One region of the Amycolatopsis sp. NPDC004368 genome, then DNA from elsewhere that is predicted to be linked to it. Evidence: riboswitches for the same ligand, from Rfam matches in the RefSeq annotation. Region 1 holds a riboswitch; the other holds the start of a gene.
What was found. A riboswitch is a leader RNA that binds a small molecule or an ion and turns the genes downstream of it on or off. The one in region 1 is predicted to bind cobalamin.
Positions count from the first base shown of each region.

Region 2: another riboswitch for cobalamin. It lies ahead of ACWEOE_RS00425 (hypothetical protein); the one in region 1 lies ahead of ACWEOE_RS32385 (HoxN/HupN/NixA family nickel/cobalt transporter).

Region 1 is NZ_JBSGDT010000031.1:44,505-49,104, reverse strand. It holds gene ACWEOE_RS32410 (MerR family transcriptional regulator) at 1-215, opposite strand, end outside; gene ACWEOE_RS32405 (hypothetical protein) at 294-752, shown strand; gene ACWEOE_RS32400 (LysR family substrate-binding domain-containing protein) at 803-1,399, opposite strand; partial or broken gene ACWEOE_RS32395 (IS630 family transposase) at 1,416-1,916, opposite strand; gene ACWEOE_RS32390 (winged helix-turn-helix transcriptional regulator) at 1,917-2,201, shown strand; gene ACWEOE_RS32385 (HoxN/HupN/NixA family nickel/cobalt transporter) at 2,331-3,413, opposite strand; cobalamin riboswitch at 3,441-3,629, opposite strand; gene ACWEOE_RS32380 (hypothetical protein) at 3,908-4,099, shown strand; gene ACWEOE_RS32375 (ATP-binding protein) at 4,286-4,600, shown strand, end outside.
Region 2 is NZ_JBSGDT010000001.1:104,787-109,386, forward strand. It holds gene ACWEOE_RS00415 (ABC transporter ATP-binding protein) at 1-716, opposite strand, end outside; gene ACWEOE_RS00420 (CbiQ family ECF transporter T component) at 713-1,756, opposite strand; gene ACWEOE_RS00425 (hypothetical protein) at 1,749-2,378, opposite strand; cobalamin riboswitch at 2,392-2,527, opposite strand; gene ACWEOE_RS00430 (Gfo/Idh/MocA family protein) at 2,557-3,453, shown strand; gene ACWEOE_RS00435 (VanZ family protein) at 3,713-4,372, shown strand.

The DNA of each region.
Region 1 (4,600 bases):
CCTTCGGACATCTCGCGGGAGAAGCCCAGGATGTCGCGCAGCGAGAAGCCGATCGACTTCCCGGAGGCGATGAGTTCGGCCGTTTCGACGTCCTTCTCGGTGTAGTGCCGGTAGCCGTTCTCACCGCGGTGGCCGGAGAAGACGCCCACTTTCTCGTAGTAGCGGATCGTGTCGGTGCTGATGCCGACGCGGTGGGCGAATTGGCCGATCAACATGCGCGGAGTCTCCCTCGTGGATCGCGGCCGTCCTGACCACCCGAGCGGGGTGAGGCGCGGATCACCCTGGACCTTGGAGTGTACTCCGAGATTTACGTTTCGAGCCTACCGACGATCACCGGAGGCACCGATGACTGGATCTGCGCGGTGCTGATGGCGATCTTCGGCGCCGGCGTCGTGCTGTTGTTCCAGAACGTGGTCCTCACCGTTCAAGCCCGGGTCGGCACCGAGGACATCGGCGCGGCCAGTTTGCTGGTGGTGTTCTTGCGAACCCTGGGCGGGGCGCGGGGGCTGTCCGCACTGGGCGCCGTGCTGTGCTATCGCGTGGCGCGAACGGAGGCCGCCACCCTTTCCGGGCCCGGGCCCGCGGGAATCCCGGACCTGGCCAAGCTTCCGCCGGCCGTGCGCGGTGCCGTCGAGACGGCCTACGGGGCGGGTGCCTCGGAGGTGTTCTGGTGTGCCGTCCCGTGTGCCGTGCTCGCGTTGTCGTGCATCGTCGGCATCCGCGGTTCGCGGCACAGCACCCGACGCGCCTGAGTGGTCACCGGGTGCGGCGTGCCGCTCGCCGACGGCCACCCCGAACTGTGTCAGCTCGAGGTATCCGTCTCGATCACCACGGATCTCAACGCCTCCCACAGCCGTGCGGCCGGTTCGGACAGGGGCGCGGGTAGTCGGGCCAGGACGATGCGGCGTTGTTCGGCGGGGCCGCCGCGGACGGGCAGGATGCGCACGCCTTCGGGTGCGGCGGGGGCCAGGGCGGTGGGTGCGGTGGTCAGCCCGCAGCCGGCGGCGACGAGGTGCAGTCTGGCCATCCAGTCGCGGGCGCTGTGGGCGATGGTGGGTCGTTCGTCCAGGCCGGGCCACACGCCCATGACCCCGCGTTCGCCGGTGGCCGACCCGGCGATCCACGGCTGGCCGTGCAGGTCCGCGGCGTCGACGAACTCGCCGCGGGCGAGGGGGTGGTCGGCGGGCAGGGCGATCTGGAGGCCGCGTTCGGTGAGCGTCTGCACGAGCAGCGCGGGGGTTTCGGTGTCGAGCGGGCGAAACGGCGGGAGTGACGAAACCAGCGCGAGGTCCACGGTGCCGGCCCGCAACGCTCGCACCAGCGCCGGAGTGCTGCTCTCGCGCGACGTGACAGTGATGCCCGGGTGTGTGCGGCGCAGTGCGGCCAGCGCGCGGGGCACCAGCCAGGTGCCGGCGCTGGTGAACCAGCCCAGCCGGACTGTGGCGGGCTCGTCGGTTGGTGAGCTCGGCGAACCAGCGTTCGACCAGCTTCAGCCATGAGCTGCTGGTGGGGGTGAGGTGCAGGTGGAACCGGGAATGGCGGAGCAGCCAGTTCTTGACCTGCGGGGTCTTGTGGGTCGCGTAGTTGTCCAGCACCAGGTGCAGGTCAAGTTCCGCAGGAACGGCGGTGTCGATCAGCTTGAGGAAACGCAGGAACTCCTGATGGCGGTGACGGCGATAGTGCTGGGCGATCACTGCCCCGCTGGAGACGTCGAACGCCGCGAACAAGCTGGTAGTGCCGTGACGAACGTAGTCATGGGTCATCCGCGCCGGCGTCGACGGCATCAGCGGCAGGATGGGTGCGGTTCGGTCGATTGCCTGTATCTGGCTTTTCTCGTCCACCGCGCCGGTTGGGCCGACGACGCCGACCTCATCCGGGGGGTCGTCGACCGCGTCGGCGACAAATGGACGGTCCTCGTGATCGGCACACTCGGCGACGGGTCCCTGCGCTACACCGATCTCCACCAGGTGATCCCCGGCATCTCCCAGCGCATGCTGACCTTGACGCTCAAGCACCTCACCCGCGACGGCCTGGTCGAGCGTACCGCCTACCCGGAGGTGCCGCCGCGGGTCGAGTACGCGCTGACCACCCTCGGCCAGACGCTGCTGAGCTCAGTGCTGGCGCTGGCCCGCTGGGCCTACGACCACCGCGACGACATTCGCGCCCACCGTGCGGAGTACGACCAGGCGAACTCCGACTGACCATCGCGCGGCCACGATCGCTTGCCACGCCAGGACGGGCAGCGGGCTTGCACCGCGTCGGTGAACCGCGGACCTCGGGTCGTCCACAAAGGACGATCGTGTGCCGCGGCACCGGTGGTGCCCAGCGCGTCAGCCGTGCTCGGGCCGGGGCTTCTTCCCGAGCCCGGCGAACCGCCAGTACGCGATCGCGACGGCCCACACCACCACGAACAGCCCGACGACGGCGAAGCCGACGTTGTTGAGGTCGAGCCCGGCGATCCAGCCGGTGACCGGGTCGGTGAGGTCGAGGTCGTCGTGCAGGAGTGCGATCAGCTCGACGCTGCCGATCAGGAACGCGACGGCGATGGAGAGGCCGGTGATGGTGAGGTTGTAGTAGACCTTGCGCAGCGGGTCGGCGAAGGCCCAGTGGTAGGCGAAGTTCATGAACGTGCCGTCGACGGTGTCGAGCAGGCTCATGCCGGCGGCGAACAGCAGCGGCAGCACGAGCACGGCGTACCAGGGCAGCCCGCCGGCGGCGCCCGCGCCGGCCAGCACCAGCAGCGTCACCTCGGTCGCGGTGTCGAAGCCGACGCCGAAGAGCAGGCCGACGGGGTACATCTGGCCGGGGCGGGTGATCGCCCGGGTGAACCGGTTCAGCAGCCGGCTCATCAGCCCGCGCCGCGCGAGTTGTTCCTCCAGCGCGGTTTCGTCCAGCTCGCCACGGCGCATGCCTCGCCACAGCCGGAAGATCCCTCGCAGCACCACGAGGTTCAGCACCGCGATGAGGTAGAGGAACAGCCCGCTCACACCGGTGCTGACGATGCCGAGCACGCGGTGGGCACCGGAGTCGTCGTCGGTGAGGGTGCCGGTCACCTTGGCGCCGAGCGCGACGAGCATGGCGAGCCCGAGCACGACGGTCGAATGGCCCAGCGCGAACCAGAACCCGACCGAGACGGGCCGTTTGCCGTCGGCCATGAGCTTGCGGGTGGTGTTGTCGATGGCCGCGATGTGGTCGGCGTCGAACGCGTGCCGCAGGCCCAGCGTGTAGGCGGTCACCCCCAGGCCGATGCCGAACACCTCGTGACCGACCGTCAGATGCCGTGGCACCACCAGCAGGAGCAGCACGCCCCACGCGACCACGTGCAGCAGGGCGATCACCCCGAACACCCCGGCCAGCCGCAGGCGGTCACCCCGCGAGCCCAGTACCGTCGACACCACTTCACGTGCGCGCATCCGCCCGCCTTTCCAGCACCTCGTGGAAGGTTTTCCGGTGCCGTGGCCGGTCTCCTGGCTGACGGGTCCGACGGTGCGCTCCGCCTTCCCGGGACGCGGTGTCCCAGTGGCTCGGTCCTTTCGCAGTCGCGGTGGAGCGGACCTTCCCGATCACAGTGGCGAGGGCCGCGCCGGTTCCACACCGGCTTCCCGAGCACCACGGCCGGCCCAGCCTAGGCAAGGCCGGCCTGACGCGGCAAGAGCGGTTGTCCCCGTTGTCCCGAACGGACGCTTCGGGTACGCATTCCCGGCCGCGGTGCCGAAGGCCGGTCGGCTTACCCGCTACCGAGACGGAGCAAACCCGGTTCGGGCAAACGAAAAAACTTCGCACCTAGCCCAATCCGGTGAGCCGCGTGGCCTCGAATCACCACCGACGGTGAAATCCACACCCGCCGACGAGCTCATTCGGCCGCTTCCCGCCTCGAATCGCTCGCGTCCGAAGTGGAGGAGAACCCATGAGCCACCCCGCACAGTCCTTCGGTGGCTTGCCGATCGACGAGCCGGTCCACCACGTCGCCGGCGGCTGGGAACTGGATCAGGAACTGGACCGGTACCTCGGCGTGGGCTACGACATCGAGCGCGCGGCCGACGGGTGGGTGGTGCTGCGGCGCGACGGCGAGCGAATCGCGGTCGCGCTCGCCGGCTGACCAGCGGCGGAACAGGCACCTCGACACCGAACCACCCCGTCGCGATCGACAGCGGCAGTGCTCGGCTACTGTGCGGTCGGACGGTTTGCGGCGTCAGTTCGCGGGTACTCCGAGCCGGGAACGCGCGCCAGTCCGGGGGCCGGCGTGGGGGCATCACCCGAAGGGGGCGGAATGGAGCCGGAGTCGGTGACTCTTGCTTTGAGCGGCTCCGTCCACGAGCTGGCGCACCTCAGGAGCTGGGCCCGGGAGCACCTGAGGCACGCGGTCGCCGAGCAGGTCGACGACGTGATCGCGGTGCTCGACGAGCTGGCGTCCAACGCGCTGAAGCACGGTGGTCCTCCGGTCGCGGTGCGGCTGCGGCATCGCCGCGGTTTCGTCCGGGTCGAGGTGTCCGACGGCAGCGCCGAGTTCGCGAGCCCCCGCACGCCGACCGCGGAGGGCGGCCGGGGGCTGTACCTGGTCGATGCCCTCAGCCACTCCTGGGGACAGGCGCCGAACGCC
Region 2 (4,600 bases), on a different contig from region 1:
ATCGGCGGCGCCACGTCGGCGTCCGCGAAGACCTCCGCCGGCGGCCCGGACCGCACCGAACCGTCGCCCGGCAGGTAGAGCAGCCGGTCGGCGTACTGCGCCACGCGCTCCATCCGGTGCTCCGCGACGACAACCGTGGTCCCGAGGTCGTGCACCAGCCGCGTGATCGCGGCCAGCACCTCCTCGGCCGCCGTGGGGTCGAGTGCCGACGTCGGCTCGTCCAGCACGAGCACGCGCGGGTGCGCCGTGAGCACCGACCCGATCGCCACGCGCTGCTGCTGGCCGCCCGAAAGCGTCCGAAGTGGACGGTTGCGCAGGTCCGCGATGCCCAGCAGGTCGAGTGTCTCCTCCACGCGTTTGCGCATCACGTCGGGCGCCACGGCCAGCTGCTCCATGGCGTACGCGAGCTCTTCCTCCACGGTGTCCGTGACGAACCCGGCCAGCGGATCCTGCCCCACGACCCCGACGACCGACGCCAGCTCACGCGGCGGGTGCGTGGCCGTGTCCAGGCCGTCGACGAGCACGCGCCCGGCCAGCGTGCCGCCGGTGAAGTGGGGCACGAGCCCGTTGATGGCGCCCAGGAAAGTCGATTTGCCGACCCCGGTGCGTCCGGCGACGAGGCACAGCTCGCCCTCCTCGACCACGAGGTCGACCCCGCGCAGCACGGGCCGGGCAGCACCGTCGTAGGTGATCGTGACTTGCGAAAACTCGATCACGCGACCACCGGCCTGATCCACGCGGGGAGCACCGCGATCAGCACGGCGACCACCGGCAGCACCGGCAACGCCGGCCAGCTCAGCGGGCTCACCGACGTGGCCAGCGACGCGGGCGAAACGACCAGAACCAACCCAGCCGACACGACCCCACACAGCACCACCGCGGTCTCCGGCAGCCGCCACGGATCAGGCCGGTACGCCGTGCGCCGGATCCGCCGCCCGCCCAGCACGAACCCGGTCGCCGCCACGGCAAGCCCGGCCACGAGCATCGGCACCCCCAGCCAGCCGGACGACCCGTCGAGCACCCCGTACACCCCCACCGATACCCCCACCAGCCCGGCGAGCACGCACGCCGCGATCAGCAAGCGCACGCGCGTGGCGAGGTGGCCGCGCCGCCCGTAGCCTCTCGAATCCATGGCCGCCGCCAGCAGCAGCGAGCGGTCCATCGCGTCGGCCAGCACCACCACGATCACCCCTTTCAACCCCCGGCCACGCGCCGCCCGCAGCCGCCGAGCGCGCCGGACCCGGTGCACGCTCTCCACCAGCTGCGGCGCCACCGAAAGCGCCACCGTGATGGCCGTGCTGACCTCGGACAACGCCCCAGGCACGGCTTTGAGCAGGCGTTTCGGGTTGGCCAGCGCGTTGGCGGCGCCCACGCACAGCACGATCGTGGCCAGGCGCAGGCCGTCGTAGAAGCCGCCGAGCAGCTCTTCGGCCGACGTCGGCCCGAGCAGTTCGATGCCGGCGGCCGCGGCGGGCAGCGGGATGGCGGGCAGCGTGAACAGCACGTGCCCGCCGTCCTCGCCGCCGATGAGGACGCGGAACACCACCCGTGACACCACGATCACGCCCGCGACCCACGCGTAGAGGCGAAAAGCCATCGCCCACGGCGCGTCACCTCGGCGGTTCACCACCACGAACCCGGCCACCGCGATGACCAGCGCGAGCAGCAGCGGGTTCGTCGTGCGGCTCGCGACGACGGCGAGCGCCAACGCCCACACCCACCACGCGCCCGGGTGCAGCGCGCGTGACTCAGGCACGCCGGCGCCGCAGCCCCACGGTCACCCCGGCGACGACGAGCACCACCAGCACGACGAACCCGATCAGCAGACCCCACGGGAAACTGCTGCTCTCGGCGACGGACACGTCGTGCACCGTCGGCTGGTTGGCCTTGCGCACCGGCGCAACACGCGGCGGCGGGTAGTCCGTGAAGGCCTTGTTGTGCGCGAACGACCAGCCCTCGAAGCTGCCGGCCGGCGGCTGCCAGCTCTGCACGCCGACCTGGCTCGACGCCCACTTGCCGCCGTTGGTGGCGGTCCAGAAGCCCCACGACGCGTTCTCGGGCGGCATACCCGAGCACGACTGGTCGGCGGGTTTGCCCTCGATCTTGCAGATCAGCGCCAGGCCGTACTTGCCGACGCCCGCGAGGTCGAGACCCGCGTTCTGCATCGCGGCCACGCCGTTGGCCTGCGGCCCGGGTGCGCAGCGGATCAGGGTGTCGCCACCGAGGTCCTGGAAGTCGACCACCACCGTCACACCGGTGGCGTCGGGGCAGTAACCCGCGGTGCCCTTCCCGGGCACGGTCGCGGTGGCGGGAGTCGCGCCGGACAGGCCTGCGGCGATCAGGAGTGCGCCCACGGCAAGGGCAGAAAACAGCCGCATGGTGATGAACCTCGCATCGAGTCGGACCACGACGGGCAATCCGGCTCACGGCCACGGTGGGCCGCTCACGGTTGCGGGTCAGCGCCGGATTCACACCGGCTTCCCCCGTTCGTGGTGTACAGCTCACCGACGTTAACCCACCGGGGCGACCGGCCGGAAGAGACCTACACTTCCGGGCGTGGACGTCGGACAGCTGCGCATCGGCCTCGTCGGAACCGGTCCCTGGGCGACCACCGTGCACGCGCCGGGCCTGGCCGAGCACCCCGGCACCGAGCTCAGCGCCGTCTGGTCGCGCCGGGCCGAGAGCGCCCGCTCCCTGGCCGAGGCCCACGGTGCCGTCGGCACCGACGACCTCGACGAGCTGTTCTCGCTGGTCGACGCCCTCGCGTTCGCCGTGCCGCCCGCCGTGCAGGCGGAGATCGCGACACGCGCTGCCGAGGCCGGCAAGCACCTGATCCTGGAGAAGCCGATCGCCGCCGACCTGGCGGGCGCGCGCCGGCTGGCCGACACGGTGGCGCAGGCGGGTGTTGCGTCGCTGGTGATGCTGACCTTGCGGTTCTCCCAGCAGACACGCGAGTGGCTCGACGGCCTCGCCGTCTCGGGCGGCTGGCGCGGCGGCGGCGCGCGCTGGCTGTCGGGCGCACTGCTCGGCGGGCAGTATTCGACGTCGGCCTGGCGCCTCGACGCATCGGGCGGCGCGCTCGCCGACATCGGGCCGCACGCGTTCGACCTGCTCGACGCCGCGCTGGGCCCCATCACCGACGTGCTCGCGGCCCACCGCGGCCCCGACGATCTGTGGCAGCTGATGTTCGCCCACGAAGGTGGCGCCACGAGCACCGCGACGCTCTCGCTGCGCCTGCCGATCCAGCCGACTGTGGTCGAAGTCGCCGTCTACGGTGCGCACGGCTTCCGGACGCTGGGGCGCAAACCGGGCACCGCCGGCGAGTCCTACACGGCCCTGCTGGACGACTTCGCGGCCATGGTCGCGAGCGGCAAGACCACACACCCGTGCGACGTCCAGCGCGGCCTGCACCTGTCCGCGCTCATCGAGCGCGCCCGCGAGCTCGCCGGGTAGTACACAGGGCTCCGCCCTTGTTTTCCGTTGTGAAACAAGGCTTTTCGCCAAGCCCCGGAAATCCTTCCACAGGGTTGTCCACAGCATCCACTATGGACGGTCCGCGCCTCGACCGAACCACGGGAAGCCGTTTCGCGCCACCGGAAAGATCACCGAATAGTGCGGCCCGCTGGGCATGCCGACTGCTGCGCGCAATGCGAAGGTTGATCTTGGGGAAGGCGTGAAGAAGCAGTTCAGAGGGGCTCGAGAAGGGAAGCGCATGGGTGCTTTGCTGCGCGCTTTCTGGGGGATCATCCCGATCACGGCCATCGCGTTGCCATACGCGTTGCTCTGCTGGCCCTTGCTCGTCGCGCGGAGGCGGCGAAGAAACAGTGACCTGAGCCACGCGCACGCCTCGGCCACCGCGGCCGTGGACGTGCTGGCCGTCACGATCGGCGCGCTCGTGCTCTGCCTGGTCACCATGCCCGTCGGCACCGATGCCGTGAGCACGCTGGACCTGGTGCCGGGCGCCGACCTCTCCGCCGCGCTGTCCGACGACGGTTCGCTGTGGCAGGTCGTCGGCAACCTGCTGCTGCTGTGTCCCCTGGGGGCGCTCGTCCCGCTGCGCCTGCCGTGGCTGCGTTCGGTGGCGCGGGTCGCGGTCACCGCGCTGAGCGCGTCCGTGCTGGTGGAGGCCACGCAGTTCCTCATCCACACCGGCCGCGTCACCTCGACCGACGACGTGCTGCTCAACACCATCGGCGCCACCCTCGGCGCCCTGCTGACCCGCCGCGGCTGGCGCTGCTTCGACGTGGTGCCGGTGGTCCCGATCCCGCAGCAGGTACGGCGAACCGTCTGCAACGCACCGGTGCGCCTGCGCGTGCCGCGTTCGGTGTGGGACGCGCGCTACGCCGGGATCGGTCATCCGGAGCGGCGTTAATTCGCTTGCTCTTGGTGGGATGCTGGTGCTTTCGGACCCTTTCGAAGGAACGCCTATGTTTGCCGCCGCCTCCCGCGACGGCCGTCGGGCCTGACGCTCGTCAGTTCTTCACCCATGCCCTCCTGCCGGTGTGGGTGCTCCTTCGACCCTCGAAAGGGTTCCTTGAGAATGTCCGCCCTTCAGGCGTATGTCCGTTCCACCGCACCTCGTGGCCGTGATGTCCAGCGG